3 regions of the Streptomyces sp. NPDC093089 genome follow, and region 3 is predicted to be linked to each of the others. Evidence: riboswitches for the same ligand, from Rfam matches in the RefSeq annotation. Region 3 holds a riboswitch; each other region holds the start of a gene.
The links. A riboswitch is a leader RNA that binds a small molecule or an ion and turns the genes downstream of it on or off. The one in region 3 is predicted to bind cyclic di-AMP.

Region 1 (10,326 bases), on a different contig from region 3:
CGGTCAGCGAGCCGATCTGGTTGACCTTGACCAGGAGGGCGTTCGCGGTGCCCTCCTCGATGCCGCGGGCGAGGCGCTCCGGGTTGGTGACGAAGAGGTCGTCGCCGACGATCTGGACCTTGGTGCCCAGCTTGTCGGTGAGGACCTTCCAGCCCGCCCAGTCGTCCTCGAACAGCGGGTCCTCGATGGAGACCATCGGGTACGCGGCGACGAGCTCCTCGTAGTACTCGGTCATCTCGGCGGCCGAGCGGGACTTGCCCTCGAACTCGTACTTGCCGTCCTTGTAGAACTCGGACGCGGCGACGTCGAGCGCGAGCGCGACGTCGGAGCCCGGGGTGTAGCCGGCCTCCTTGATGGCCTCGACGATGAGGTCGAGGGCGGCGCGGTTCGACTCGAGGTTCGGGGCGAAGCCGCCCTCGTCGCCGAGGCCGGTGGAGAGGCCCTTGCGCTTCAGCACGCCCTTGAGCGTGTGGTAGATCTCGGCACCCCAGCGAAGGGCCTCGGAGAAGGACTCCGCGCCGATCGGGGCGATCATGAACTCCTGGATGTCGACGTTGGAGTCGGCGTGCGACCCACCGTTGAGGATGTTCATCATCGGAACGGGCAGCAGGTGCGCGTTCGGGCCGCCGAGGTAGCGGAACAGCGGAAGGTCGCTGGCCTCGGAGGCGGCGTGCGCCACGGCGAGCGAGACGCCGAGGATGGCGTTGGCGCCGAGCGAGCCCTTGTTCTCGGTGGCGTCCAGGTCGAACATGGCCTGGTCGATCAGCCGCTGCTCGGTGGCGTCGTAGCCGACGAGCTCCGGGCCGATCTGCTCGATGACGGCGAGGACGGCCTTCTCGACACCCTTGCCCAGGTAGCGGTTGGGGTCACCGTCGCGAAGCTCGATGGCCTCGAACGCACCGGTGGAGGCGCCGGACGGAACAGCAGCACGGCCGGTGCTGCCGTCGTCGAGGCCGACCTCGACCTCGACCGTGGGGTTGCCTCGGGAGTCCAGGATTTCCCGGGCTACGACGACGTCGATGGACGGCACGAGCATCTCCTTCTGGGATGTGACGCTGGATGTGACGCAAGGTCGATGCAGGTCGCTTGGCCTTGCGACAAGAGCCTAACCGCCTCGGGGGCTCAGGCCCGCCGGGCGCCCGCACCCTGGGACGAAAAAGGACCCAAGGGCACGCACATGGGGACGAAGGGCCCCAGATCTACTGGACAGTAACCGCTGGAGGCCCTCCGCGGGTGCCCGTGGAGGCGCAGGCGTCCGGTACGACGGAACCCCGGCCCGGCGCGCACGGGGGGGGGAGGCGCGCCGGGTCGGGGTGGTCACCGCGGGAGGGTCGTCAGGCTCACTTCAGGTGGAGCTGCTGGCCCACGTAGATGAGGTCGGCGTCGGCGACGACGTCCTTGTTCAGGTCGTAGAGCTTCTCCCAGCCGCCCTGGACGCCGTGCTCCTGGGCGATGGTGCCGAGCGTGTCGCCGGCCTCGACCCGGTACTCGCCGTCACCCTTCTGGACCGTCGTGCCGGCCGGGGTGGTGATGGTCTTGCGGGCCGTGGCCTTCTTGGCCGAGGTGACCTTCTTGGTGGCCGTGGCCTTCTTCGGGGCCTGGCGCTTCTCGCTGCGCGTGGTCGGCTCGGTGGCCGTGCGCTTGGGGGCCTCGATGGTGCCACCGGTGTAGGCGGTGTTGGAGAGGCCCACGCCGCAGCTCGGCCACGCACCCTTGCCCTGGCCCGCGAGGACCTTCTCGGCGATGGTGATCTGCTGGGACTTCGAGGCCTGGTTGGCGGTCGGGGCGTAGGCGGTGCCGCCGTACGCGGCCCAGGTGGAGGCCGAGAACTGCAGGCCGCCGTAGTAGCCGTTGCCGGTGTTGATGGACCAGTTGCCGCCGGACTCGCACTGGGCGACGCGGTCCCACTCGGAGGCCGTGGCGGCCGACGCGGTGCCCGCGGTCATCAGCGGGGCGGCGACGGCGACACCGGTGACGCCGACGAGCGTGGCGACCTGGGTGGCCTTGGAGGGACGACGGTGTTTGCCCTTGCCGGAAAACAGCATGGAGATTCTCCTCACCGACGCCTGTGAGGTGAGCTGTCGGGTTCGGGCCGGAAAGTTGCCCGGCCGCGTGTCCTAGCACGCGGCTTCACCCCAAGCCGGTCTTCGGCCGTCTGTCTCAACGGCCGGGACCGGCACTTACCTTGGGTCCCCCACTCCTGCCTTCGGCGCTGACGCGACGACTGTTCCCATCGACCGACGGCAGGATTCGGCGTTTCGGTCGACGGGGCCCGCGGTGGCGAGCGGTTAAGACCGTAGACACAGACCCACCGGAAGTTCAAAGAGGCCGATTGCGGAAATATCGCCCTTACCTGCCTTCCGGTGGGAGGCGTTTGTGCAGGTGAGAGGTGACGGAGGCAAAGGTTACGGACAGGACACGCCAGTTGAGGCGAAGAGACCCATGTCTCACTTGCCCAGAACCGGACACACCGCCCCGAACTACCCCTCGGCCGGGACCGAATCCTTCGTCAGTTCAAGGCTCTGACCAGGCAGGATCAGGTCCGGATCGGCGCCCACCGTCTGGCGGTTGGCGTCATAGAGGGCCGTCCAGCCTCCGGGCAGTTCGTTCGACTGCGCGATGTCGGAGAGGCTGTCGCCGGGCTGCACGGTGTACGCGTCCGAAGTGCCCTGACTGTCCGTTGCGCCCGAATTATTCACTCCGTCAGCCGTCGGCGTCACGGAGGAGCCATCGGCCGGCTTGTCCGTGGATGACGCATGCTTGCCGGATTCGCCCGACTTGCCCGGCTTGCCGGCTTCCTCCGTAGCGGCCTCGCCCCGGTGCTTGCCGGATCCCGGCGCGGTCGACGGCGCGCCACCCTCCGTCTCACCGGGGGAAACGGACGTACCGGGCGCAACGGACTCGTCGGGCGCGCCCGGAGTCGTCGGCGTGCCGGGGGTGACGGGCACGCCCGGGGTGACCGAGGAGTCCGGGGCCCCCGGCGTGGTGGACGTGACGGGCGACGGGACGGCCGTGGCCTCCTTCGCCTTCTCGGCGGCCTTGGCGGAGGCCGACGGCAGGCCGTCGGTCCGGTTCGACTCGACGACCGGACCCGTGGGCGCCTTCGGGACGGAGGTCGGGCCGGGGTCCACCCCGGTGTCCTTGCCGTCGTTCGTCAGCCCGGCGATCGGCGCGCAGGTGGCCCACTCCGTGCTGCCCTTGGCAAGGGCCTTCTCGGCCACGGCGATCTGCTGGGCGCGGCTGGCCAGGTCGGGGCTGGGCGCGTACGCCAGGCCGCCGTTGCGCTCCCAGCTGTCCTGGGTGAACTGGAGGCCGCCGTACATGCCGTTGCCGAAGTTGGCGCTCCACTGGCCACCGGACTCGCACTCGGCGACCCGGTCCCAGGTGGAGGCGTCGGCGGCGGAGGCGGATCCCGTGGCGAGCAGCGGCAGCGCCATGGCGGATCCGGTCACACCGGCGGCGACGACGAGGGCGGGGGCCTGACGGGGGCGACGGTGTCGTCCGTTCCCGGAACGCATAGAAGCGCCTTTCGCGTGACGGCTGAAGACTGCGGTGAAGGTAGCCGTATTCGAACGCTCGTCACAAGTCGATGGACCCGGGATCACGCGAAGATCACAGTTCTGATGAATCGTCAGTTCACTGCGGGGGTACGGAAGGGGAGAATTCCACCGGAAGCGTGCGCAAACCCCGCATGATGAGCCCGCCGCGCCACCGCAGTTCGTCCGGGTCGACGGCAAGTCGCAGGTCCGGCAGGCGAGTCAGCAGCGTCGCCAGCGCGGTCTGCCCCTCCAGGCGCGCGAGCGGCGCGCCCAGGCAGTAGTGGATGCCGTGCCCGTACCCGAGGTGCTGGTTGTCCCGCCGGGTGAGGTCCAGCACGTCCGGCCCCGCGAACCGCGCCGGGTCCCGGTTCGCGGCGGCGAGCACCACGAGCACCGGGTCCCCCGCCGGGATCTCCTGCCCGCCGATGGTCAGCGCCCGCGTCGCGTACCGCCAGGTCGCCATCTCCACCGGCCCGTCGAACCGCAGGAGTTCCTCGACGCCCGTCTCCAGGAGCCCCTGTTCCCCGGCCGCGAGCGAGGCCTGGAGCCCCTCGCGCTGCCCGGGGTGGCGCAGCAGCTGGTAGACCCCGTTGCCGATGAGGTTCACGGTCGTCTCGAAACCGGCGAAGAGAATGATGAAGGCCATGGCGGCGGCCTCGTTCTCGGTGAGGTGCTCGCCGTGGTCGGAGGCCTTGATGAGCCCCGAGATGAGGTCCTCGCCGGACTCCTCGCGCTTGCGGTGGATCAGCTCCGCGAGATAGCCGCGCATCTTCTTGACCGAGCGCGCGACCCCGCCGCGCGGCCCGCCGCCGTGCCGGATCATCATCCCGGCCCAGTCCCGGAAGTCGTCCTGGTCCTCCGGCGGCACGCCGAGCAGGTCGCAGATCGCGTAGATGGGCAGCGGGAACGCGAACTCGTGGATGAGGTCGGCGCTCCCCCGCTCCGCGAACGAGTCGATGAGCCGGTCGGTCAGCTCCTGCACCCGCGGCGCGAACTCGGCGACCCGGCGCGGGGTGAAGGCCTTCGACACCAGCCGCCGCAGCCGGGTGTGGTCCGGCGGGTCGATGTTGAGCAGGTGGGTCATCAGCTCGGCCTTGCGCTCGCCCGGGATGCCCGTCTTCCCCTTCGCGTGCGGGGACTCGTCGTGGTGCGCCGGGTTCTTGGAGAGCCGCTGGTCCGCCAGCGCCTGCCGGGCGTCGGCGTACCGGGTCACCAGCCAGGCCTCGACCCCGCTGGGCAGCGTCGTCCGGTGCACGGGCGCGTGCTCGCGCAGCCAGGCGTAGGCGGGGTAGGGATCGCTCGCGAACTCCCAGGTGAAGAGCTCGGGGGCGGGGACGGGGCCGGGAGTCGTACGCACGCCACGACCGTACAGGGCGACCCCGGAAAGGCACGTTCGTGGAGAACCTGTGATCAAGGGGTGCAGGTCGTGCCCTAGATTCTTGACGGTGGACCCCCAGCTGCTACGAGCTACGTTCGCCGTCGTCGAGAGACGCGCCGAACAAGCCGTCACCTTCTTCTACTCGCACCTGTTCTGGAACAACCCGGGTGTGCGCGAGCTGTTCCCCGGGGACATGCTCCCGCAGCGCGACCGGCTCTTCGCCGCGCTCACCCATGTGGTGACGCACCTGGAGGACCCCGGCCTCGGCCCCTACCTCGGGCAGCTGGGCCGCGACCACCGCAAGTTCCTCGCCTCCCCCGCGCTGTACGCCGCCGTCGGCGGCAGCCTGCTCGCCGCCTTCGCCCACGCGGCCGGTTCCGCCTGGACCCTGGAGGCCGAGAAGGCGTGGACCGAGGCCTACGGCCTGGTCTCCGACCTCATGCTGGCCGGCGCCGACGAGTCCGCCGCGGCCGGCGAGCCGCCCTGGTGGGACGCGGACGTCGTCCGCCACCAGCGGTACGGCGACGACCTGGCCGTCCTCACCCTCCGCCCGCGCCGGCCCCTCCCGTACCTCCCCGGCCAGTACGTCAGCGTCAGCTCGCTGCGCGTCCCCCGCGTCTGGCGCACCTACTCCCTCGCCAACGCGCCCCGCCCGGACGGCACCGTCGACCTGCACGTCAGCCGCATCACCGGCGGCGCGATGAGCACCGCGCTGGTCGAGGAGACCGGCCCGGGCGAGGTCCTGCGGCTCAGCGCCCCCGCCGGCGGCCTCACCGCCCGGACGGCGCCGGGCGGACTCCGCACGTACATATGCGCCGGTACGGGCTGGGCGCCGGTGAAGGCCCTCCTGGAGGAGGCCGCCGCGGACGAGCCGGCGCTCGAAGGGCGGCTGTTCGTCGTGGCCCGCGCCAAGGAGTACCTCTACGCGCGTGCGGAGGCCGAGCTCCTGAAGGAGCGCCTCCCCGCGCTGAGCGTCACCTACATCACGGCCGCGCCCCGCCAGCGCCGCGACCAGGCGACCGAGCGGCTGATCCAGGCCCTGCGGGCCTGCGTCCACTGGTCGGCCCACGACGTCTACCTCGCCGGCCCGCCCGCCTTCGTGACCGAGGTCCGCGAGGTCCTGGAGGAACTCGGCACCGACCCGGCGCGCACCCACCACGACACCCTGCCGCCGGTGGGCCGCTTCACCACCCGCCCCGGCACCGCCGCCGAGCGCCTCCTCGGCCCGCCGGCCCCCCTCTGGCACAACCCGGACGCCCGGGCCCCGCACGACCGCTGAACCGGGGACCGGCTCAGGACCGCACCCGCGAGACCCCGCGCCGGGGACCGGCCCCGCTGCCGGGCCACTGCGGGCCGGCCGTCAGCCCCGGTCCTCGTCCCTGCTCCCGGCGCGCGTGCGCGAGCGCCACACGGCGAACCGCACCAGTTCCACGGCCGCCCCCAGCACGAGCAGCACGAAGACGACGCGCAGCCACCCCGGGGTCCCGCCGCTCGCCGCCTCCCAGCCGAAGAACAGCACCATCAGGGCCATCACGCCCGGCGCCTCGGCGAAGGACGGCTTCCGCCTCCGCTGCGGCGACGCCCCGCTCACAGCCCCTCCGCCGCTCGGATCGCCTCGCGGTAGGTGCGGGCCGCCGCCCGCAGCGCGGCCTCCGGGTCCACCCCGGACGCCTCGGCCCCGGCCGCGAGGGCGAGCAGCTCGTACCCGATGCCCTCGCCCGCCGGGAGCTCCACGTCGAGACCGGCGGTCCGCACCCGGCTCGCCAGCTTCGCGGCCAGCGCGAGGCCCGGCTGGCCGAGCGGCACGCCGTCGGTGACGGACTCGCGCTGCTTCTCGATCGCCTTGGTGCGCAGCCAGTGCGCCTTGACCTCCTCGGGGGTCTCGGCGGTCTCGTCCCCGAAGACGTGAGGGTGGCGGTGGATCAGCTTCTCGACGAGCGTCGCGGCCACGTCGTCCACGGAGAACGGCTCCTCCGGGTCCTCCTCGGCGATCCGGGCGTGGAAGACGACCTGGAGGAGGACGTCCCCGAGCTCCTCGCGGAGCGCGTCCCGGTCGCCGTCCTCGATCGCCTCGACGAGTTCGTACGCCTCCTCGATGCCGTACTTGGCGAGTCCCTCGTGGGTCTGCCGCGAGGACCAGGGGCAGGCGCGCCGGATGCGGTCCATGATCTGCACGAGGTCGAGGAGGCGGGCGCCGGGCAGGTCGTACGAGCCGGGCAGCAGTTCCAGGTCGGGCATCGCGTACCGGCCGGAGCCGGCGAGCCGGGCGAGGCCGTCGGTCAGCGCGCGGTCGCCCTCGCCGGAGGGCAGCAGCAGGACCGTCCGGCCGCCGGCGCAGGCCGCCACGAGCTCCTCGGCGGTGGGCCGGACGTGCTCGACGGCGACGCCGGCCTCCCGCAGGTACGGCAGCTGGGGGTGGTCCTCGTCGGGGCAGAGCACCCGGTCGGCACCGTGCAGCGCCTGCCAGGCGGGCCAGGAAAGGATTCCGGGCGCCACGCGGTGGCTGGCGGTCAGCAGGACGATGCGGCCGGGGCTCTCAGAAGTCACCCCTCGAACCTACCCGGGTTCAGGCACCGGTCGGGACGGCGGCCGGGTCCTGGCTGACCCTGCGGAGCCAGGGGGTGGTGGCGGCGGTCAGTCCGCCCCGCTCCGAGTCCCAGGTGCCGTAGCGCGGGTTCACGTCGATGTCGAGCGCCTTGGAGGCGGCGGAGTAGACGTCGCTCCGCTTCTTCTGGCCCTCGGGGCTGTCGGTGAAGCCGAGCTTCTCGGCCGTCTTGAGCATGAGGACCTCGTGGCGGATGAAGTCGTCGATCTGGTCGGGCGCCACGCCCCGCTGCTGGAGCAGGATGGCCTCGAACCGCTCCTGGCCGCCGTTCTCGCGGGTGTAGGCGGTGCGGGTCTGCTGGATGTCGGCCCGGCTGGCGGTGACGCCGTTGTCCTGGGCGACCTTCTCCACGATCCGGTAGATGATCATGGAGTTGAGCTTCTGCCGGCCGAGGTCGCCGGTGGACCTGAGCAGCTCGGCGGACTGCGCGGAGGAGGCCTGCGCGGCGCGCACGTCCTTCACCTGCGCCTGGAGGCTGGAGACCTCGATCCGTTCGCCCCCGACGACGGCCGCCGCTCCTGGGTGGGCGTCACTGCCGCAGGCGGTGAGCAGGGGGGCCGCGGCGAGGAGCGCGGCGGAGACGGTGAGCGCAGTGCGGCGGTGCAAAGGAGCCTCCCGGGCTGGTCGTGCGTCACGTTGAACGACCTTGCGGTGATCGATGGTAGGGAGTCGCCGGGGCCGGAGCCACTACTTCGGTGCGACTGTTTCCCACAACGACTCACCCGTCACCCGGGTGTCGGCCGGTTCCGCACCACCGCTCGTCTCCTGCAGCAGGTAGTGCGGCCTCCGCTTCACCTCGTAGTAGATGCGGCCGACGTATTCGCCGATCAGTCCGACCATGACCATCTGGACGCCGGCGAGGGCGGTGACGGCGACGAGCAGGGTGACGTATCCGGGGGTGTCGACGCCGTGGGCGAGGGCGTCGGCGACGATCCAGGCCGCATAGCCGAGGGCGACGACGAGGAGCAGCAGCCCGAGGTGGACGGCGGCCCGCAGGGGCTTGTTGTTGAAGGACAGGAGGCCGTCGAGGCCGTAGTTGAGGAGCTTGCCGAAGGACCACTTGGAGCGGCCCTGCTCCCGGACGGCGTTCTCGTACGCGAAGGTCGTGGTGCGGAAGCCGACCCAGGAGAACAGGCCCTTGGAGAAGCGGTTGTACTCGCCGAGGTCGAGGACCGCGTCGACGGTGCGGCGGGAGAGCAGCCGGAAGTCGCCGACGCCGTCCACCAGCTCGACGTCGACGAGCCGGTTGATCGCCCGGTAGTAGAGGCGGGCCGTCAGGGTCCGGGTGACGCGGTCGCCGTCGCGGGTGCGGCGGGCGACGACCTGGTCGTACCCCTCCGCGTGCAGCGCGAGCATGCGGTGGACCAGCTCGGGCGGGTGCTGGAGGTCCGCGTCCATGATCACGACGGCGTCTCCGGCCGCGTGCCGGAGGCCCGCCAGCATGGCGGCCTCCTTGCCGAAGTTGCGGCTGAAGGAGGCGTAGCGGACCCGGCGCGGGTCGCCCGCCGCGAGCTCCCTGAGGAGCGGGAGGGTCCCGTCCCGGCTTCCGTCGTCCACGTACACGATCTCGAACTCGCCGTCCATCTTGGCGAGTTCGGCCGTCACACGGTCATGGAAGCGGGCGAGGACGTCCTCCTCGTTGAAACACGGGACGACGATCGAGAGCAGCACGCGACCCACGACAACGGAGCGCGGTGTCCCGGCCGGTCCGGGTGCGTGGCGCGCAGACGACCATCACGTGAACTGGCCCTCCGACTCCGGCCGTTCCGCCCGGGGCGCTGACATATTCGAACCGCCATGCCGAACACCACGCGCTCCTGCGCGCTCGCCGCCCTCCTCGCCGCCGTCGCCGTCTGCGGCGGCGACGCCGTCGCCCGGGTCTTCCCCTTCGGCCCGCGCCACCGGGCCGTGAACGACCTCGCCAACCAGTTCGTCCCGTTCCACGCCCGCCTCTGGGACCTCCTGCACGGCCGGGCGGACGGCGGGCTCCTCCTCGACTGGCAGGCGGGCTGGGGCACGAGCTTCCTCCCCGACTACGGCACCTACCTGTCGAGCCCCCTCGCCCCGCTCGTGGCGCTCTTCCCGCGCGCAGACATCGAGTACGCGGTGTACGCGGTCACCGTCCTGAAGACGGCGCTCGCGGCCGCCGCGACGACCTTCCTGCTGCGCCGCCTCGGACCCGGCGGCGTGGGGTGGTGGGCCGCCGTCCTGGGCGCCTCGTACGCCCTGTGCGGCTGGTCGCTCGCGGAGGGCACGTACAACCCGATGTGGCTGGACGGCCTGATCGCCTTCCCGCTGCTCTGCCTCGTGGGCGAATGGGTACGGGAGGGGCGGCGGCCGCTCCTCGGGCCCCTCGTGGTCGCCGTCTGCTGGCTGGCGAACTTCTACACGGCGTACATGGCGACCCTGGGCGCGGGCCTCGTGCTCCTCGTCCGCCTCGCCGCGACCGACTCCTTCCGCGCACGGACCCTCGGCCGGGCCGCGCTCACGACCGGACTCGGGATCGGCCTCGCCGCGCCCGTCCTCGTCCCCGTCCTCCTCGGCTCCCGGCACGCCCACCCGGGTGTCGTACGGGACTTCGCCGCCGCGGACGGCACGGACGTGCTGGCCCGGCTGCTCCCGGTGACGTACGGCTTCGCGACCCCGGCGGCCTTCGTCTGCACGGCGGTGCCGCTGCTCGCGGGGGCACTGCTCTTCCGCCGGGACGCGCCGGGACGCGAGCGGTGGCTGTGGGGAGGCCTGTGCGCGGCGGTCGCGATGTCGATGCAGTGGGGCCCGACGCACCTCGTCTGGCACGTCTTCGC
Region 2 (10,326 bases), on a different contig from region 3:
CGCGCAGCTCCGCGTAGGCCAGGGCCATGAACCAGGAGGTGCCGCAGCCGATCACCGCGACCCGCTCCCCCCGTCGGGGCAGGGCGGCGGAGTGCTGCGGCAGGGTACGGGCCGCCTGGCGCCAGGTCGCCGGCTGGGAGGCGATCTCCATGGCGGTACGGGTGATGGTCATACGGCTCTCCTTGCAAGAAGTCTCATCGAGGATGAGTGAAGGTGCTCGAAGTCGAGGGTATTCAAACAGAAAGATGCACTGTCTTTCCAGATCCCGCACGTGTCGACGGAGAGGATCGGGCCGCTCACGAGCCGGAGGGGAGGGCGCACCGCCGAGCACGAACGAGGGGACGCACCCTTGAGGCGCCGGTGGCACAGATCAAGATCGCGAGACCATTGGTCCACAGACGGACCAATCAGACCCTTCGAATTACTAGCCTCCGGCTGTTAACCCACTAATTACGGCACAGCTGTATACCTTTAAGCTCGCCTCCCTCATCATGTCTCCGACGTGCCCGCCGGGGCACGCCGTGACACGAGAGGCGGGGCATGATTCCCATCAGCCGCAGGGGATTCGTCGGTATCGGCGCGGGGCTCGTGGCGGGCGCGGCACTGCCGCCGCTACCCGCGTCCGCCGCCGCGTCGACGGCCACCGGCACCCTCACCGACGTCAAGCACGTGGTGATCCTCATGCAGGAGAACCGCAGCTTCGACCACTACTTCGGCACCCTGCGCGGCGTCCGCGGCTTCGCCGACCGCGCCGCGGGCAACCTGCCCGGTGGCTGGGGCATGTTCAACCAGCCCAACTGGGGCGGCCGCCACTACCCCTGGAAGCTGAGCGACACCCCGCCCGCCGGCGGCGTCGACGGCGAGACCCTCGCACAGTGCAACGGCGACCTGCCGCACAGCTGGACCTCGCAGCACGCCGCGTGGAACAAGGGCCGGCTCGACAACTGGGTCACGGGCGTGGGCAACACCCGGACCCTCGGCCACCTCGACCGCGGGGACATCCCCTTCCACCACGCGCTCGCCGACCACTACACGATCTGCGACGCGTACTTCTGCTCGGCGCTCAGCGCCACCGGCCCCAACCGCACGTTCCTCTGGAGCGGCAGGATCGACGGCTCCAGCAAGGACGGCGGCGACGAGTCGGGCCTGACCTGGGAGACGTACGCCGAGGCGCTCCAGCGCGCCGGAGTGAGCTGGAAGGTCTACCAGAACGCCCAGGACAACTACGGCGACAACGGCCTCGCGTACTTCAAGAAGTTCACCGACGCCCGGCCCGGGGACCCGCTGTACGACCGGGGCATGGGGTCGGTCCCCAGGGTCACCGGCTCGACACCGGACGACATCGCCGCGGCGATCCGCGCCGACGTCGTCGCGGGCACGCTGCCGCAGGTGTCCTGGGTGGTCGCGAGCGAGGCGTTCTCGGAGCACCCGTACGCCCCGCCGGGGGACGGCGCACACTTCGTCGACCTGGTATACCGCGCCCTGGCCGCCGACGCCGAGGTCTTCGACTCGACGGTCCTCTTCCTCAACTACGACGAGAACGACGGCTTCTTCGACCACGTGCCGCCGCCGGTCGCCCCGCCGGGGACGCCGGGCGAGTACCTCGACGGCCTGCCGATCGGCCTGGGCTTCCGCGTCCCGATGATTGTCATGTCCCCGTGGACCCGGGGCGGCTGGGTGAGCTCCGAGGTCTTCGACCACACCTCCGTGCTGCGCTTCATGGAGACCTGGACGGCGGCCCTCGGCACACCGGCCACCTGCCCCAACATCAGCGAGTGGCGCAGGAAGGTGACGGGCGATCTGACCGGGGTCTTCGACTTCGCCCACCCGGTGTACGGCGTGCCGGCGGGCCTCCCCTCCACCGCCAAGGTCATCGGCCAGGCCACCTGTGGCCCGCTGCCGAACCCGGCGCCCCAGAACAACGCCCTGCCGGCGCAGGAGTCCGGCACCCGGCCGGCCCGCGCGGTGCCCTACCAGGCGAACGGCAACCTCGACCGGTTCGAGTTCGGGGCGGCCGGCAAGATCCTGGCCTGGTTCTCGATGACGAACCAGGGCGCGGAGGCCCGGCGCGCGGCGCACTTCTCGATCCACCCGCACCAGTACCGCGACACCGCCGCCTGGCAGTACACCGTCGACCCGGGCGGTACGGCGTCCGACTACTTCAACATCGGCCTCGGCTCGGGTTCGGGCAAGTACGACATCTCGATGATGGGCCCCAACCGCTTCCTGCGGCGCTTCATCGGCGACGCCTCCAAGGCGGGCAAGGCCGTGGAGGTGGCCGCCAGGTTCGCGACCGAGCCGGGCACGGGCAAGACGGCCCTGTGGTTCAGGATGACCAACGCGTCGGGCGGTCCGGTCACCTTCACGATCCGGTCGAACGCCTACCGCTCGGACGGGCCGTGGACGTACACGGTGCCGGCGAACTCCAGCCGCGAGGACTTCTTCAACGCGGTGGCCTACCACGGCGGCTGGTACGACTTCACGATCGTCGCCGACATCGACGGCACCTGGTCGCGCCGGTACACCGGCCACATCGAGACCGGAGCGCCCAGCGTCAGCGGCTGACCGCCGCCGTCCGCCGGGCGGCGCCCTCGGGGTGCCTCCCGGCGGACGTCCGTCACGGTCCGGGCCGTCGGGTACGGCCTCCGGGGCCGTCCGTCGCGACCCGGGGCCGTCAGCGGCCGGCCTGCGCGGCCCGGTGGATGGTGGCGTCCAGGAGGGCCACGGCGTCGTCCGCCGTACGGCCGGGGGCCCGGTTCCACGGTCCGATCAGATCGTTCCAGCCCCGCGACCGCAGCTCGGTCATGATCCAGGCCGCAGCCTCGTTCATGGTGTCCGCGCTGCCGTGGCCGAGTCGGTGCGCGGCGAGCAGGGCGCCGCAGACGCACCGGGCCCCGCGCGCGTCGCGCAGCTTGTACGGGACGTTCTGCCAGCCCCACTCCGTGAGCACGCGGCGGGCGTAGCCGAGGTGAACCGACGGGCGCAGGTCGCTGCGGCCGATGCGGCGCCAGATGTGCAGCCGGTCCGGCAGTACGGCTCCGATGCGGCCCGGCAGGCGGGGCTCGGCGGGCAGCGGCGGCGGCAGCGCGTCGAGGGCGTCGGCCACGAGCCGCTCCACCGGCACCGTGAGGAGGTTCCGCCAGCTCTCCGGCTCTCGCGGCGGAGCGTCGGGAGCGACCGGTTCGCCACCCGTCCGGCCGGAGGCCCGGTCGGGGGGCGGATCGGAGGTCGGGGCGGGGGTCCAGTCGGTGACGATCCGCTGCCAGACGGCGCTGTCGTAGAGCGTGGCGGCCTCGCGATCGACGGTGTCGGGGCTGGGGGTGGAGAGGGCGGGCGGCATCCGGCGGCTCCTCGGTCGGGATGGGTCCATCCTTCAGCACGAATGTCGGTTTTGCGACTTTTGCCCTTGACTGCACACCCACCGCGGGGGTCTTTTCCACCCACTCCCCCATTAACAGAATTACCGCGCATATTCGGACATTGGGAACCTGGTGACGCGACTCACTTTCCCGGTTTCGCCCTGATGATCGAAATGTCCGCAGGCCATGGGGCACACGGGAGTTCGACGGCCCGGACGGGCGGCCGATCTTGAATTACCTGAATTACGTGATCTTTTCGCCGCGCGACGGACTGCCATCCCCTTGTTATCCGCCGCATTACTGGCCTACGGTCACCTCCATTCGAGCGGATCGCCAAATCCTGCCACCGCTCGAAATACCTCCCTTTTCACCCGACGGCAGGAGCGGGGGACCCACGAATACGCCGATCCGGAAATCCGGAACGGCTCGGGGTGCAGCCGCGTGCGCGCGGCCGGACAGCTCCCGTCCGAACCCGACAGCTCACCCCGCAGGCGCCGGAGAGGAATCCGTCATGCCTGCTCACGGTAAGCACCGCCGCCCCCGTCGACGCCCCGTCTCCCAGGGACTCGCACTGGCCGGCACGGGCGGCGTCGCCCTTGCCCTCCCGCTGATCACCCCCGCCGTGGCCGGCGCCGCGCCCGTTTCCGGCGCACCGGAATTCACCACCGGCGCCGTCGCGGCCCCCGCCTTCGCGGCGCCGACCGCCGCCAAGGCTCCCGCCGCCCCGGCCGCCGCCCGCACCTACACCGTCGTCCGCGGCGACTCGCTTTCCCTGATCGCCCAGAAGAAGGGAATTCAGGGCGGCTGGAAGAACCTTTACCGGGCCAACCGAAGCGCCGTGGGTGACAATCCGTCACTTATTCATCCGGGTCTTGAACTGACGCTTCGTCGGGATTCCGCGAAGGTCACCCCCGCGCCGGCGAAGAAGAAGACCGGTACACCCGATCGGGCGAGCCGCTCCGAGCGCCGCTCCGCCCCGGCCTCCACCGGCGCCTCCGCCGCGCAGGCCGCCCCGGCGGCGGCCCCCGCCGCCGCTCCGGCCCAGGCCGCCCCGGCCGCCACCAACTACGCCGACAACCTCGACGGCTGGATCCGCGAGTCGCTGGCCATCATGGCCCAGCGCGGCATCCCGGGTTCGTACGACGGCATCCTCCGCAACGTCATGCGCGAGTCCTCCGGCAACCCCCGGGCCATCAACCTCTGGGACTCCAACGCCGCGGCCGGAACGCCCTCGAAGGGCCTGCTCCAGGTCATCGAGCCGACCTTCCTCGCCTACCACGTGCCCGGCACGTCGATGGACCTCTTCGACCCGGTCGCCAACATCACCGCCGCGTGCAACTACGCGGCCGACCGCTACGGCTCCATCGACAACGTCAACGGCGCCTACTGAGCCCGGAAGTGCCCGGCGAACCAGGAGGTGGCGAGCTCCGCCACCTCCTCCAGGGCGCCGGGCTCCTCGAAGAGGTGCGTGGCACCCTCGACCACGGCGATCCTGTTCTCGCAGCGCAGCAGTGAAGCGGCCCTCCGGTTCAGGTCAAGCACCAGCGCGTCCGCACCGCCCACCACCAGGAGCGTGGGGGCGCGCACCCCGGCCAGCCGGTCCCCCGCGAGGTCCGGCCTGCCACCGCGCGACACGACGGCGCTCACCGCGCACTCCGGATCGGCCGCCGCCCACAGCGCGGCGGCCGCTCCCGTGCTCGCGCCGAAGTAGCCCAACGGCAGGCCGGTCGCCACCGGCTGCTCCGCCAGCCACTTCGTGGCGAACGCGAGCCGTCCGGCCAGCAGCGGGGTGTCGAAGACGTGCGCCCGGTCGCCCGCCTCGGCCTCGGTCAGCAGGTCGAACAGCAGGGTCCCGAGGCCCTGCCGGTTGAGCACCTCCGCGACCGCCCGGTTCCGGGGACTGTGCCGGCTGCTCCCGCTGCCGTGGGCGAACAGCACGATGCCCGCGGCACCGTCGGGCACGGCGAGCCGCCCCGCAAGCGTGACGCCGCCGACCGCGATCCTCACGTCCGAGTCCCGCACCACCGGGCCCCGCGCCGCACGGCTCCGGTCCAGACACGCGATGACCTCGGCGTCGGCGGTCTGCTCGAAGTCGCGGTAGAACTGGCCGATCGCGTAGAAGACCTCCGGCGTGTGGACGCTGACCGTCTCGTCGGCCTCGCCGCCGAGCCGCGCCGTCCACCCGTGCGGCGCGACCGGGACGGCCAGCACGATCCGGGCGGCCCCCCGGGCACGGACCACCCGGCACGCCGCGAGCGCCGTGGCCCCCGTGGCGAGGCCGTCGTCGACGACGACCACGGTCCGGCCTTCGAGCGGCACGGACGCCCTGCTGCCCCGATAGCGGGCGGCACGCTCGTCGAGGACGGAGTGCTCCCGCTCCTCCACCGCCGCGAGCGCCCGCTCGCCCACCCCGGTGTCCCGGAGCACCCGCTCGTTGAGCACCCGCACCCCGCCCTCACCGAGCGCGCCCATCGCGAGCTCCGGCTGGTGGGGCACCCCCAGCTTCCGTACGAGACAGATGTCGAGCGGCGCGTCGAGGGCGTCCGCGACCTGCGCGGCGACCGGTACCCCGCCGCGCGGGAGTCCGAGGACCACGACGTCGTGGCCCTTGAGGTGGTCGAGCCGGGCGGCGAGCTGCCTGCCCGCGTCCGTGCGATCGCTGAAGAACATGGTCCGCCGCCCTTCCGCCTTGCCGCGGCCGGGGCCCGGGGAGGAACGGCGTGCCCGTCCCGTGCCCCTCCTTCCAGGGTAGACGCGTCCCCGATGGACGGTCGGCGGGCGCCCGGCGGGCGACGAGCGGCGAGCGACGAGCGGCGAGCGACGAGCGACGAGCGACGAGCGGCGAGCGACGAGCGACGAGCGACGAGCGACGAGCGGCGAGCGACGGTGTCAGGCGGTCAGCGCGACTGGAGGGCGTCGAGGGCGACCGCCTGGGCTATCGCGAGCCGCCGGTCGAGCTCCGGGTCCGCTATCTCCAGCACGTACCGGTCGCGCAGACCGAACCGCTTGTCGACGGACATGACGGAGCGTCCGGCCTCGGCGAAGTCGAAGTGGTAGGGGACGACGAAGGGGACCAGGTCCGTGAAGGGCAGGAACTCCCAGACCCGGCGCAGCAGGGCCACGCCCTGGTGCCGCTCCCGCCCGGTGGCCTCCCCCGCCGCCCCTTCCCTGCTCAGGTGCCAGGTGCTGCGCAGCAGGGAGGCCCCGAAGTCCTTGCGGAAGGCCCCGAGCCGGGTCCCGGAGGCGCCGTGCACGTCGTAGGTCGCGCCGACGTCGAGGACCTGGCGGGCCTTGAAGGTGAACAGGACCTGGCGCTGGGACTCGTCCGTGTAGAAGGTGACGTGCTCCTTGAAGGCCATTCTCTTCTGGTGGGCGAACGCGATCAGTTCCGCCTCCTCGCCGTCGGGCCCCACGGTGTGCACCAGGTAGCGGTTCGCCATGAGCGTCACCTTCTGGCGGACGAGGAAGCGGTGCTGTGACTGCGCGAGGCCCATCGGGTGTGCTCCTGCTGATCGTGGACGGTCTCCCGGAGACCGTCCCGTGGCGTCGTGACCACGATGATCGCGTGCGGCACGGCCCCGCCGCTGTCCTCGAAAGTCGTCGTTCCCCACGACCTTCGGATGAACTCCGTGCGTCAGGCGGCGAGGAAGGCCTCGATGGCCTCGGCGAGGGGCCCCGGGGTCTCCTCGGGGGCGTAGTGGCCGGCGTCCTTCAGGACTTCGAGGCGCGCGTTGGGGTACCAGCGCAGCCAGGTGGACTCCATCGCCTCGGTGCCCAGGGCGGGGTCGTGGGCGCCAACCACGAGCAGGACGGGCGTCGGGTTGTCGCGGACGCGCTCGTGGAAGTCGGTGCGGGACCAGGAGTCCAGGTAGGCGCGGAAGGCCGTGGCGGAGGACCGGCCGACGGAGCGGTCGACGAGCGCCGCGAGCCAGGCGTCGTCGTAGCGGCCGCCGGTGGTGTTGTCGATGATCGCCCGGCGGTTCGCCGGTTCCTCGGCGGCGCCGGCGAAGAGCTCCCAGGTCTCGCCGTCGAGGGGGAAGCCCGCCGCGGAGACGGGCGAGATGCCGACGATCGAGCGGATGCGGTCGGGGGCGTCGAGCAGCATCAGCTGGGCCGCCTTCCCGCCCATCGAGTGGCCGATGACGGAGAACGAGTCCCATCCGAGGTCGTCGGCGACCGCGAGCGCGTCGGCCGCGACCTCCTCCATGGTGTACGCGCCCGCGTGGTCGAGGGCCTCGCCGTAGCCGCGGCAGTCGACGAAGGCGTAGGTGCCGGCGGCGTCGTCCAGGTGCGCGCGGAGGGGGTCGAAGCTGGTGCGGTCGCCGAACCAGTTGTGCAGCACGAGGGCCCGGGCGGGACCTCCGCCCTGTACGTCGTACGGAAGAAGCCGGTCCGTCATCGTGCCCCCTGCTCGCGAGGTGGTGGCGCCGCGCGCCGGCGGCGGCGGTCGACGACCGAGTGTGACGGTACGGACGCGTGTGGTCAACATCGCCGTCCGGAACGCGGACCCTCGGGTCCGGGATGCGGGGGCTTTCTCGTCGGGGGCATCCTGACTGTGTGACCTCGCACGGCACGGCCGGCCCCGGCCCGGCGGGCGGCTCAGGGCCTCCGTCCGGGACGGCGGCCACCGACGAGCCCGCCTCCTCCGCGCTCACCTGGGCGCTCGCGGAGGAGGCGCTGCGCGCGGTCGAGGAGGTCGGGGGGTACGCGGGCGGGGTGTACCTGCGCTCCGGGACTCCGGGGCTGCTGCGGCTCGCGGTGCTCATAGGGCTGCCGGGGCCGTTGTTCCGACCGTGGTGGCGGATGCACGCGAACCGGCCGTTCCCGGTGGCCGAGGTCCATCGCTCGGGCCAGGCGGTCCACCTCGCCGACGTCGAGGAGGCCATGCGCCGGTTTCCGCAGCTGGTGGCCAGCCTGCCGTTCCCCTTCGCCTCGCTGTACGCCCCGGTGGTCGCCGGGCGCGACCGGTTCGGGGTGCTCGTGGTGCTGCGCCCGCCCAGTCCCGGCGTGCCGGTGGACGCCCGGGACCGCAACCGGATGACCCGCGGCGCGCTCCGCCTCGGCGAGGCGCTCTCCGACCTGGCCGCCGGGGGGACGGTGGTCGAGTGGCCGGGCGATCCGGTGTGCGTCCAGTTGTCCACCGGGTCCGGCCCGCCGGTCCGGTTCGGGTCCTTCGACTGGGACCTGGACACGGGCTCGGTCACGCTCGACGACGGGCTGCTCGGGATCCTCGGGGCGCAGGTCACCTCCCCCTGCTCGATCGAGGCGCTCACGTCCCTGCTCGAACCGGAGGACGGGTACGCGCTGTGGGCGGCGGCCCGGCAGGCCACGGGCGCGGACGGGCGGCCCGCGGTGCGCAGGCTCCGCCTCAAGGGGCCGGACGGCGGCCTGCACCTCCTGGAGGTGTCCACGCGTGCGCGGCGCGGTACGGCGGCGACCGGTCCCGACGGCAGCGGCGGCCACCTCACCGGGACCCTCGTCGACCTGGGGACGGGGCTCGTCGGCTCGGACGCGACGGATCGGCTGCCGCAGGCGATCCTGGCGATCGACCGGCTCGGCCGGATCACGTACGTCAACGAGCGCACGGAACGGCTCCTCGGCCGGGCGCGCGGCGCGCTGGCGGGGCGGCCCCTCTGGGAGGCGCTGCCCTGGTTCGGGCACCCCTTCCACGAGGAGCAGCTGCGCGCCGCCCTGCTCTCCGGCGAACCGGTGCGCTTCCTGGCCCGGCCGGAGCGCGGCCAGTGGCTGTCGGTGTCGCTCCATCCCGGGCGCGAGGGCGTCACGATGGTGCTGGTCCCGGAGGAGGATCCCGCGGGGCTCGGGGCCAGGGCCCGGGGCGGCCGGCGGGCGGACGACGGGCTCTCCGCACCCGATGACCGGGCGGCGGCGCTGTACCGGCCGGTGGCCCTGGCGATCGCGCTGACCGAGGCGGTGACGGCGCGCCAGGTGGCGGCGGTGGTGACGGAGGAGCTGCTGCCGGCGTTCGGCGGGCGGCAGCTGGCCATCTACCTGCTGAGCGACCGGCGCCTGTACCTGGCCTGGGAGACGGGGTTCCCGCCGGGGTTCCTCGAACCCTTCGACGGCGTGGCCCTGGACGCCCGGCTGCCCGGGGTGGAGACGCTGACGACGGGCCGGCCGCTGTTCTTCGAGTCGATGGAGCAGCTGGGCCGCGCGTATCCCGACCTGCCGATGGACGCGCACTCGGGAGCCCGGGCGTTCCTGCCCCTGATCGCCTCGGGGCGCCCGGTGGGCTCCTGCATCCTCGGCTTCGACCGGCCGCGCGGCTTCAGCCCCGAGGAGCGCACGGTGCTCACGGCGCTCGCGGGGCTCATCGCACAGGCCCTGGAGCGGGCGCAGCGGTACGACACGGAGTCGGCGGTCGCCCGCGGACTCCAGGACGCCCTGCTGCCGCACCGGCTGCCGGTGCGGGACGGCGTGGACACGGTGGGCCGCTATCTGCCGGGCACCCAGGGCATGGACGTCGGCGGCGACTGGTACGACGTGATCGAGACGGGGCACGGGCGGCTCGCCCTGGTCATCGGCGACGTCCAGGGCCACGGCGTGGCGGCGGCCGCCACGATGGGGCAGCTGCGCAGCGCGGTCCGGGCGTTCGCGCTGGGCGGGCACCGTCCGCAGGACGTCATGCGGGGCACCAACCGGTTGCTGATCGACCTGGACCCCGGGCAGTTCGCGAGCTGCTGCTACGTACTCCTCGACCCCGAGACGGGCGAGGCGCGGGCCGTACGGGCCGGCCACCCGCAGCCGCTCCTCCTACAGCCGGACGGGACGACGGAGCCGGTGGAGCTGGCGGGCGGGGTGGTCCTCGGCGTCGACGACCGCGCCTCGTACCCGGTGACGCGGCTGTGGCTCGCCCCCGGCGCGGTGCTGGCCCTGTTCACGGACGGTCTGGTGGAGCGTCCCGGCCGGGACATCGACGAGGGGATCGAGCGGTTGCGCCAGGCGCTCG
Region 3 (10,326 bases):
ACGGTCCTCTCGCACCGGACCTTCTGGTTCTTCTCGCTGGCCATGACCGGCTCGTACGTGCTGTCCTTCCAGGTCTACCTGGCGCTGCCGCTCGCCGCGGACGGCACGGGGCTCACGACGGCGCTGTTCGTCGTCTCGGCGCTGGTCGCCCTCGTCGGGCAGCTGCGGATCACGGCCTGGTGTCGGCGCCGGCTGAGCCGTGAGCGGTGCCTCGTCCTCGGACTCGCCCTGATGGGCGGGGCGTTCCTCGCCCCGGCGGCGCTCGGCCGGGGCGCGGTCGGGCTGCTGCTGTGCGCCGCGGTCCTCGCCGTCGCGAACGCGGTGCTCTACCCCTACGAGATGGACACGGTCGTCGCCCTGTCCCGGGGGCGCTGGGTCGCCACCCACTACGGGCTCTACAACACCGTGTGCGGGGTCGGCATCACCCTCGGGAACCTGGGCACGGGCGCCCTCCTCGACGTCACCGGCTGGTCGGCGGCGCCGTGGCTCGGCCTGTGCGCGGTGGGACTGCTGTGCGCGGCGGCGATGGCCCTGCTGGCCCGCGGTGGCCGACTCGCCGAGGCGGCGACCGGGGGCTGAGGGGTGGCGACCGGGGCTGACCGGGGGCTGACGGGCCGCCGGTTCGGTGACGGGCCCGCGGGCCCGTGGGGTCGGGGAGCCAAGGGGGCCAAGGGCCGGGGCAGGGGGCCGGGTGGGCTACGCCACTCGGCCCCCCGGGAGTCGCCGCTCACGGGTGCGGCGGCCACCCTGGGAGGGCGCGGTGCGGACCGCGGCCGGGCGGACCGGGCAGGAGAGCACAGGTGGGGCACCCCGAGAGAGTGACGGGCGGCGGGCGTCGGCGCGGCGGGGGCCGCCCCGCGTACGGCGGCGCCCGGCGCTTCATCCGGGCGCTGCCCCCGCTGATCATCATGGGCGGCGTCCTCTTCGACGTGGAGACACCGCCCGCGTACACGGCGGCGCCGCTCTTCTCCGCCGCCCCGCTGATCGCCGCGCCCTTCTTCTCCCTGCTCACCACCCTGGTCACCGGGATCAGCGCCGTCGTCGCCTCCGTGGGGCTGCACGTCTACAACGGCACCGCCGACGAGGTCCCGGCCCTCACCGAGACGCTGACCGTGGTCACCGTCTCCGCGCTCGCCCTCCTCATCAACAAGGTCGTGCGCCGCAGCGGCGAGCGGCTCGCCTCGGCGCGGGTCATCGCGGAGGCCGCGCAGAAGGCGGTGCTGCCGATGCCCGCCGAGCGGATCGGCGGGCTCCAGTGCGCGGCGCGGTACGAGGCGGCGCAGGCGGACGCGTTCATCGGCGGCGACCTGTTCGCCGTCCAGGACACCCCGCACGGGGTGCGGCTGGTGGTCGGGGACGTCCGGGGCAAGGGGATGGACGCGGTCGAGGCCGTCGCCGTCGTCATCGGGGCCTTCCGGGAGGCGGCCGAACAGGAGCGGACCCTGGAGGGCGTGGCGCAGCGCCTCGAACGGGCGCTGGCCCGCGAAGGCACCCGCCGGCACGGTCTCGACGCCTTCGAGGGGTTCACCACCGCGGTCCTCGCCGAGATCCCGCGCGCCGACGGCAGCGGCACGTTCGGCGGGTTCGTGCGGGTCGTGAACCGCGGGCACCCGCCCCCGCTGATGCTGTACGCGGACGGGCGGCTCGACCTCATGGAGCCGGCCGAGGCGGCGCTGCCGCTCGGCATGGGGGACCTGGCGGTCTGGCCGGACCGTGCCGAGGCGCGGCCGTATCCGCCGGGCGCGACCCTCCTCTTCTACACCGACGGCCTCTCGGAGGCGCGGAACGCGGAGGGCGTCTTCTACGACCCGGCCGAGCGGCTCGCCGGCCGGATCTTCCCGGGGCCCGAGGAGCTGCTCGACGCGCTCGTGGACGACGTGCGCCTCCACACGGGCGGCGGTTCGACGGACGACATGGCGCTGCTCGCGGTGGGCCGGCCGGCGGCGGGGCAGCCGGAGCGGCGGCGGACGATGCCGGTGGTCCCGCCGGGCGGGACGGGATGACCGGAGGGGGCGAGCGGACGGGCGGCGGGACGCGGTGATCAGGCGCCGGTGACCGGGTGTAGTCGAGAGGTGTCACTGCGATAACAATTGACATAACGTCAGATCGATGGTCTCCGGCGATCCTGTTCTGAAGGGGGGTCAACTCGGGCGTTTCCCTCTCATTTCAATGAATGATCAAGGGGAACAGCTTGGAATCGGGACCCCCTGTCTATTAACGTTCGATAACGCAGCGCGGTCGTTTCAGCCGTCGCAAGAGGCGGCACCGTGCGCACGCGCCGAATCCTGAAAAGGAACCGGGGAACCACCACTTGGGGTGAATCGGGCCTTTCGCACCTGTGCGACCGTGCCCGTAGGAGACCTTCCTGCTCCGAACCCGTCAGCTAACCCGGTAGGCGAGAAGGAAGGAAAGGAGCGCGCCTCCGTGGCGTCCAACACCCCCGCACCCGAAGCCCCCTTCGATGCCTTCGGTGGTGGTGCGGGTCCCGCCGCCCCGGACACCGAGTGGAATCCCACCGAGGACTCCCTCCGCGCGCAGAGCCGCGCCGGCGGCCGCCACCGGGTCGTCAAGCAGCGCTCCAACTTCGCCCGCTCCTCCACCGTCCTCGGCGTCGGCGTGATCGCCGCCGTCGGCGCGGGCGGCCTCGCCACCGCGAAGGAGAAGCCGCCGGTCGCGATCTCGCTCCCCGACCTCGACCTCCCGGACGCCCACGACCTCCCCGGCGTCGGCGACCTCCTCCCCGGCGAGGACAGCGAGCCCGTCAGCGCGGCCCGCGCCAACCCGAACCCGCTCACCGCCGCCACCTACACCACGACGGTCGACGAGCGGACCGAGACGACCGACCGGACCGCGACCGGCGCCGACGCGGGCGAGGCCCTGCGCGCCCGCATCCTCCAGCAGGCCGAACAGCAGCAGGCCTCCGCCGACGCCGCCGACAAGGCCGCCGCGGAGAAGCTGGCCGCCGAGAAGGCCGCCGCCGAGGCCGCGGCCAAGGAGGCCGCCGCGGAGAAGGCGGCCGCCGATGCCAAGGCGAAGGCCGAGGCGGAGGCGAAGGCCAAGGCCGAGGCGGAAGCCGCCGCGAAGGCGGAGGCCGAGCGCCTCGCCAAGCTCGCCGCGAGCTACTCGCTGCCCCTCTCCTCGTACACCCTCAGCGCCTCCTACATGCAGTCCGGCTCGATGTGGTCCTCCGGCTACCACACCGGCCTCGACTTCGCCGCGCCCACGGGCACCCCGCTCAAGGCGGTCCACGGCGCCACCGTGAAGTCCGCGGGCTGGTCCGGCTCCTACGGCTACCGCATCGTCCTGGAGCTCGCCGACGGCACCGAGGTCTGGTACTGCCACCTCTCGTCCATGACGGTCTCCGTCGGCCAGACCGTGGGCACCGGCGAGACCATCGGCCGCGTCGGCGCCACCGGCAACGTCACCGGCGCCCACCTCCACATGGAGGTCCACACCGCCGGCGGCGACGGCATCGACCCGGCGCAGTGGCTCCGCTCCAAGGGCCTGAGCCTCTGAGACCGTCCTCCCGGGGCGCTCGCACGGAATAGGCCCGGCGGCGGGCGGGGTTGACCACCCCATGACCTCCCTCCGCCCGCTGGGCAGTTCCGATCTGCACGTCTTCCCGTTCGCCCTGGGCGGCAACGTCTTCGGCTGGACCGCCGACGAGGCCCGGTCCTTCGCCGTCCTCGACGCCTACGCCGCCGCAGGCGGCAACTTCGTCGACACCGCGGACATGTACTCCGCGTGGGTCGAGGGCAACGAGGGCGGCGAGTCCGAGACGGTCATCGGCCGCTGGCTCGCCTCCCGCGGCAACCGCGACGACATCGTCGTCGCCACCAAGGTCGGCGCCCACCCCCACTTCAAGGGACTCTCCGCGCCCACCATCAAGGGCGCCGCGGAGGAGTCGCTGCGCCGCCTCGGCACCGACCGCATCGACCTCTACTACACGCACTTCGACGACGAGACCGTCCCCGTCGAGGAGATCGTCACCGCCCTCGACCAGCTGGTGAAGGACGGCAAGGTGCGCGCCGTCGCCGCCTCCAACATCTCCCCGGAGCGGCTGCGGGCCTCCCTCGACTTCGCCGAGGCCGAGGGACTCACCCGGTACGTGGCCCTCCAGCCGCAGTACAACCTGGTGTCCCGGGCGACCTACGAGGGCCCGCTCCTGGCGACCGCCGAACAGGGCGGCCTCGCCGCCGTCCCGTACTACGGCCTCGCCTCCGGCTTCCTCACCGGCAAGTACCGCCCCGGCGCCACCGTCGACAGCGTCCGCGCCGCAGGCGCCGGCCGGCACCTCGACACCGACCGCGGTCGGGCCGTCCTCGCCGCGCTCGACACCGTCGCCGAGGCGCACGAGGCGGAGGTCGCCACCGTCGCCCTCGCCTGGCTCGCCTCCCGGCCCACCGTCGTCGCGCCGATCGCCTCGGCCCGTACGGTCGAGCAGCTCCCGGCCCTGGTCGCCTCCGCCGACCTGACGCTCACCGAGGCCGAACTCACCCTGCTCACGGAGGCGTCCGCCGCCTGACCGCGCCCGGCTCCGGCCGACTCGGAGGGACGTCGTCGGACTCCTGCTCGGTCCGGTGTCCGGTCGGCGCGGGCCGCTCCGGCAGGCCCCCGGCTAGCTCCGGTACGGGTTGTAGCCGCCGTAGTCCAGGTACTGCGGCGGCGCCCACACCCGGCCCGTCGCCCGCGCCGCGTACGTCAGCGACGGCGAGGCGACCGCGCGGCGCTGCCACAGGTGGTGCAGAAGCTCCTGCTCGCGGGCCGGGAAGTCGGGTCCGGCCGTGCCGCGCCTGGCCCGGTCCCGGAGGAACGCGAGGGTCGTCGCGAAGGACTCGTACTCGCCGACGGCCCGTGCGGCCTCCGGGCCGTACGTCCGCCCGGCGAAGGAGCGGGCCAGCCGGCGGGCGCGCATCGAGGAGAGCGCGAGCGGCTCGGCGGGGGAGAGCCAGCCGGCCGCCGCGTACGCCGGGAGCACGCCGGATATCGTGCGCAGCTCGCGCTGCCGGCTCCACACCGCGAGCCAGGTCAGCAGGCCGAAGGCGGGGACCATGAGCGCCAGGTACACCGCGTAGAAGGCCCACGGGCCGCCGAAGGTGGCCGAGCCGTTCCAGGCGGCGTGCAGGCCCATGGCGAGCAGCAGCCCGGTGAGCGGCAGCAGCACCTGCCGGAGGCGCTTCCCGCGCGGGGCGAGGGCGGCGAAGCCGAAGCCGATGCCGGTCAGCACGGTGAAGAGCGGGTGGGCGAACGGCGACATGACGACCCGGACGAAGAACGTGCCCGCGGTGACCATGCCGATGCCGGTGGCGCCGACCTCCTGGTCCTCGCCGAAGGCGTTCCCCAGGTAGAGGATGTTCTCGGTGAAGGCGAAGCCGGTCGCGGTGAAGCCGGCGAAGACGACCCCGTCGACCAGGCCGCCGAAGTGCCGTCGGCGGAACAGGAAGAGCAGCAGGATCGCGGCGGCCTTCGCGCTCTCCTCCACCACCGGCGCGATGACGGTGGCCCCGAGGTTGTCGGCCGAGTCCGGGTCGGCCGTGGCCGTGGCGATCCAGCGGACCGCGAACGAGTTCGCCAGGATCGCGACGAGCGCGGCGGCGAAGGCGCCCCAGGCGAAGGCGAAGAGCAGGTTCTTCCAGGGGCCCGGCTCCACCCGGTCGAGCCAGCGGAACGCGGCCATCAGCAGCGGTACGGGCAGCACGGCGAGGCCCAGGCCTACGAGGAAGCCCTGGGTGCCGGTCTGCTCGCGGACCAACGCCAGGATCACCAGCGCGCACAGCGCGAGCAGCACCACGACGGCGACGGCCCGGACCAGCCGGCTGCGCCAGAAGTCGCGGCGCGGCCGGTAGCGCCACTGGGACCGGTCGGCGGCGGCCGGGAACGCCGGCTCGTCCGTGTCCCGGTGCGGGACGGGCGCGGTGTCCTCGGGAATTCGGTCGGTGGCAGCGGGATTCGACACGTGAGCGACCCTAACCACCCCCACCGACACGGGGCGACGGGGTTACGCGCCAGGGACCGGCGTCACACACCCGGGACCGGCGTACTCGTGTCCGTGCCCGGGACCGGCCGTCCGTACGGGCCCGGGACCGGCGTGTCCGTACGGGCCCGGGACCGGCGTGTCCGTACGGGCCCGGGACCGGCCGTCCGTACGGGCCCGGGACCGGCCTCACGCGCGCGGGACCGGCCTACGCGCGTGGGACCCGGCTCACGCGCGCGGGACCCGCCGGAAGAGCAGGTCGTGCACGACGTGGCCCTTGTCGAGGCCCTGGCCCTCGAAGCGCGTGACGGGCCGGAAGTCGGGACGGGGCGCGAAGCCGCCGTCCTCACGGGTGTTCTCGAAGTCGGGGTGCGCGGAGAGCACCTCCAGCATCTGCTCGGCGTACGACTCCCAGTCGGTGGCGCAGTGCAGCACGCCGCCGGGCTTGAGCCGGGTCGCGAGGAGGCTGAGGAACTCGGGCTGGATCAGCCGCCGCTTGTGGTGCCGGGCCTTCGGCCACGGGTCCGGGAAGTAGACCCGGCAGCCGTCGAGGGAGTCCGTGGCGAGCATCTCGCGGAGCAGGATGATCGCGTCGCCGTTGGCGACCCGCACGTTCGTCAGGCCGTTGCGGTCCGCGAGCCCGAGCAGATTGCCCTGGCCGGGCGTGTGCACGTCCACGGCCAGGATGCCCGTGCCGGGGTCGGCCGCCGCCATCTGCGCGGTCGCCTCGCCCATGCCGAAGCCGATCTCCAGGACCACGGGAAGGCCCTCGAACATCTCGCCCAGGTCGAGGACGCTCTTGCCGTCGATGTCGAGGCCCCAGTCCGGCCACCTCTTCAGCATCGCCTCCGCCTGGCCGTACGTGACCCGGCTGCGGCGCGGCTGGAAACTCCGGATCCGCCGCTCGTGATGCGCCCCGGCCGGATCGGGCATCGGCCCCTCACCGGGGGCGAACATCCGACTGCCCCGCCGTGCGACGGGCTGGACGGGGTCGGCGACGGGCCGCGAGACGTTCTCAGGAAGCTCAGACACAATGCCCCGATTCTACGGCCGGGCCCGCGCTCCCCGCTTTACAGCTGTGCCAGCACCCGCCCCGCGACCTCCCGCCCGATCGGCAGGGACGCCGTCGCCGCGGGCGAGGGCGCGTTCAGGACGTGGACCGTCCGCGCCTCCTCCCGGAAGAGGAAGTCGTCGACGAGGGTGCCGTCCCGCAGCACCGCCTGCGCCCGCACGCCCGGCGCCGCCCGCCGCAGGTCGGACTCCTCGACGACCGGCAGCAGCCGTCGCACCGCCTGGGTGAAGGCCCGCTTCGAGACCGAGCGGTGCAGTTCGCCGGCGCCGTACCGCCAGTGGGCGCGGGCGATGGACCAGGAGCCCGGCCAGGCGAGGGTGCCGGCCAGTTCGCGGGGCCGGACGACGGACCAGCCGTATCCCTCGCGGGCGAGCGCCGGCACCGCGTTCGGCCCGATGTGGACGCCGCCGTCGATGCCCCGGGTGAGGTGGACGCCGAGGAAGGGGAACGCGGGGTCGGGGACGGGGTAGACCAGGCCCCGCACGAGCGAGGGGTCGGCGAGCTCGTAGTACTCCCCGCGGAAGGGGACGATCCGCATGCCGGGGTCGTCGCCCGCGAGGCGCGCGATCCGGTCGCAGTGGAGCCCGGCGCAGTTGACGAGGACCCGCGCCCGCACGATCCGGCCGTCCGCCGTGCGGACGGCGACGCCCCAGGGGCGCCGGTCGATCGCGACGACCTCGGCGCCGTGGACGATCCGGGCTTCGGAGGCCTCGGCGAGGCGGGCCGACACCGCGCCGTAGTCGCAGATGCCGGTCGTGCCGACGTGGATCGCGGCGAGGCCCCTGACCCGGGGCTCGTACTCGCTGATCTGGGTCGGGCCGAGCTCGCGGACGGGGATGCCGTTCTCCCGGCCGCGCTGCACGAGCGCGTGCAGCCGGGGCAGCTCGTCGCGCGTGGTGGCGACGATCAGCTTCCCCGTCACCTCGTGCGGAATGCCCCACTCTGCACAGAACTTGACCATCTCGGCGGCGCCCGAGACCGCGAAGCGGGCCTTCAGCGAGCCGGGCCGGTAGTAGATCCCGCTGTGGATCACCCCGCTGTTGCGCCCGGTCTGGTGGCGCGCGAGGCCGTGCTCCTTCTCCAGGACCGTGACCCGGGTGCCGGGAGCGGCACGCGTCAGCGCGTACGCCGTCGACAGACCGACGATCCCTCCGCCGATCACCAGTACGTCACAGTCAAACACCAGCGCCACCTCCCACCCCCGATAGTGCACTGGCCCACTGACAACGCCGCTAAACGCCCACCTCGTGGGACGCTCGTCACGCCGGGGAGGCGAGGAGGGGCCTGGCCCGCTCCCGCAGTTCCACGACGCGCGGCTCGTTCCCGTACGGTTCGAGCCGGTGCAGCAGGTCACGAACGTACTCCGTGGTCCGCGCCGACGAGATCCGCCCCGCCACCTCCACCGCGAGCGTGCCCGCCGCGCAGGCCGCGTCGAGGTTGCCCGACTCCAGCTCGGCGACGGCGGAGACGACGAGCCGCAGCCCGTGCGAGCGGACGAACTCCTCGGTGGGCCGGGACAGCGCCTGCTCGGTGAAGCGGCGCACCTCGCGGGGCGCCTTCAGGTCCCGGTAGCACTCGGCCGCGTCGGCACAGAACCGGTCGTACGAGTAGAAGCCGAGCCAGGTCGGGTCGGCGTCGCCCGTCCGGGACCGCTCCAGCCACCCCTCGGCCGACTTGAGCGCGCCCGCGGCGGCGACCCCGTCGCCGGCCTTGGCGTGCGCGCGTGCCTCGACGAGCCGGAAGAAGGACATGGTGCGGGCGGTGGCGAGGCCCCGGTTGCGTTCGAGGGCGGCCTGCGCGAGGTCGACGCCCTCGTCGGCGAAGCCCCGGTAGGTGGCCTGGAGGGACATGGAGGCGAGGACGTACCCGCCGAGGGGCACGTCCGCGGCGGCGCGGGCGAGCCGCAGCGCCTGGATGTAGTAGCGCTGGGCGGCCTCCTGCTGCCCGGTGTCGAAGGCCATCCAGCCGGCCAGGCGGGTCAGCTCGGCGGTCGCGCCGAACAGGGCCCGGCCGACCTCGTCCGAGTACGAGCCGAGCAGCAGCGGCGCCGCGTCCACCCGTAAGCACTCGGGGACCATGGAGGAACGCCAGTCCCCGCCGCCGTACTTGGAGTCCCAGCGGCGCGCGTCCTCGGCGGCCTCGCGGAGTTTCGCGACGTCGCTGTGGCCCACGCGCGCGTGCTCCGGCGCCGCCGCGGCGCCGGCCGCCGGGCGCGGGGCCTCCCGCTCGACCGACGGGTCGGCGGGGGTGATCAGCCACCGGGAGGTCGGGGTCGCGTACGCGCTGACCGCGAACGACCCGGCGAGCGACTGCCAGATGCCGCCGCCGGCCCGCCGCCCGGCCAGGTCGAGCCGGTACAGGTCGGTGGCGGAGCGGACCGCCTCGCCCACGTCGCGCGGGAAGGCCAGCCCGACCTCGGGCGCCGGGTCCGCGTCCGCGAGCCCGATCTCGTGCAGCGGCACGGGCCTGCCGAGCTTCTGCCCGATCGCGGCGGCGATCAGGTGCGGGGCGGCGCCCTGCGGCACCATGCCCTTCGACACCCACCGGGCGACCGAGGTCTTGTCGTAACGAAGCGTCAGTCCCCGCTGCGCACCGAGGTCGTTGACGCGCCGGGCGAGCCCGGCGTTGCTGATTCCCGCGAGGGCGAGAACCGTGCCGAGCTTTTCGTTCGGCCCGCGTTGCTCCCTGGACATGACGCCACCCCTCGACCACCCAGACGGCCGCCACGACGCCGGGCATAGGCGTGCGGCATTCGTAAACACAGCGTAGTTCGCCGCATCCCTACCGTTAAGGGGCGGTGTTCCGTATGGCGAGATTGTTGTGTGACCGGTCGCCGGCGGGGCCGCGGGGCCGGCTCGTGCTCCCGCCGTGTGGCCGTGCGCCCGGCCGTGCGCTCTCGTCCGGCCGACGGGCGGCCGCTTCCATGAGTAGCGCGTGGGTCGGCCCGCTCGGCCGGGAACGGTGTCCCGGACCAGTGGGCTGGGGGACACCGCCGCCCCATTCCCCGCGGGCGGCGGACGGCACCGGGAGGCGGGAGCGCCTCCCGGGCTGCCGGACGCCCGGGGGACGAGAGACCGCCCGGTCGCGTTCCAAACCCACCGGGCACGGTCGATATTTGGCCGAATGACGCCGGTGTGCCGTCGGCGCCCAACCGGCCCATGCCAGGGGCGCATTCGGCTTTCGTACGCGTGCACCCGGACCCCGCCCCGTGCGCCGTTGTCGTGGCAGCATGTCTCCCACCGAAACGGATGTGGAGGCGCCGATGCGATGGCTGGTGGGC

Region 1: another riboswitch for cyclic di-AMP. It lies ahead of ACIQFX_RS23605 (transglycosylase family protein); the one in region 3 lies ahead of ACIQFX_RS03465 (M23 family metallopeptidase).
Region 2: another riboswitch for cyclic di-AMP. It lies ahead of ACIQFX_RS08520 (transglycosylase SLT domain-containing protein); the one in region 3 lies ahead of ACIQFX_RS03465 (M23 family metallopeptidase).

The regions. Positions count from the first base shown of each region.
Region 1 covers NZ_JBIVPA010000010.1:48,395-58,720, forward strand. Annotated here, with positions in the region: gene eno (phosphopyruvate hydratase) at 1-1,036, opposite strand, end outside; gene ACIQFX_RS23600 (LysM peptidoglycan-binding domain-containing protein) at 1,341-1,655, opposite strand; partial or broken gene ACIQFX_RS23605 (transglycosylase family protein) at 1,650-2,045, opposite strand; cyclic di-AMP (ydaO/yuaA leader) riboswitch at 2,049-2,222, opposite strand; gene ACIQFX_RS23610 (transglycosylase family protein) at 2,481-3,518, opposite strand; gene ACIQFX_RS23615 (cytochrome P450) at 3,637-4,896, opposite strand; gene ACIQFX_RS23620 (globin domain-containing protein) at 4,985-6,196, shown strand; gene ACIQFX_RS23625 (hypothetical protein) at 6,278-6,508, opposite strand; gene ACIQFX_RS23630 (nucleoside triphosphate pyrophosphohydrolase) at 6,505-7,464, opposite strand; gene ACIQFX_RS23635 (SurA N-terminal domain-containing protein) at 7,484-8,128, opposite strand; gene ACIQFX_RS23640 (glycosyltransferase family 2 protein) at 8,210-9,193, opposite strand; gene ACIQFX_RS23645 (YfhO family protein) at 9,320-10,326, shown strand, end outside.
Region 2 covers NZ_JBIVPA010000003.1:345,888-356,213, reverse strand. Annotated here, with positions in the region: gene ACIQFX_RS08535 (SIS domain-containing protein) at 1-172, opposite strand, end outside; gene ACIQFX_RS08530 (phosphocholine-specific phospholipase C) at 541-2,565, shown strand; gene ACIQFX_RS08525 (hypothetical protein) at 2,675-3,340, opposite strand; cyclic di-AMP (ydaO/yuaA leader) riboswitch at 3,681-3,866, shown strand; gene ACIQFX_RS08520 (transglycosylase SLT domain-containing protein) at 3,871-4,749, shown strand; gene ACIQFX_RS08515 (phosphoribosyltransferase family protein) at 4,743-6,029, opposite strand; gene ACIQFX_RS08510 (hypothetical protein) at 6,257-6,853, opposite strand; gene ACIQFX_RS08505 (alpha/beta fold hydrolase) at 6,994-7,758, opposite strand; gene ACIQFX_RS08500 (SpoIIE family protein phosphatase) at 7,917-10,326, shown strand, end outside.
Region 3 covers NZ_JBIVPA010000001.1:714,677-725,002, forward strand. Annotated here, with positions in the region: gene ACIQFX_RS03455 (MFS transporter) at 1-579, shown strand, start outside; gene ACIQFX_RS03460 (PP2C family protein-serine/threonine phosphatase) at 801-2,003, shown strand; cyclic di-AMP (ydaO/yuaA leader) riboswitch at 2,267-2,413, shown strand; gene ACIQFX_RS03465 (M23 family metallopeptidase) at 2,425-3,516, shown strand; gene ACIQFX_RS03470 (aldo/keto reductase) at 3,578-4,525, shown strand; gene ACIQFX_RS03475 (PrsW family intramembrane metalloprotease) at 4,619-5,929, opposite strand; gene trmB (tRNA (guanosine(46)-N7)-methyltransferase TrmB) at 6,203-6,931, opposite strand; gene lhgO (L-2-hydroxyglutarate oxidase) at 7,045-8,229, opposite strand; gene ACIQFX_RS03490 (MFS transporter) at 8,306-9,739, opposite strand; gene ACIQFX_RS03495 (asparagine synthase-related protein) at 10,309-10,326, shown strand, end outside.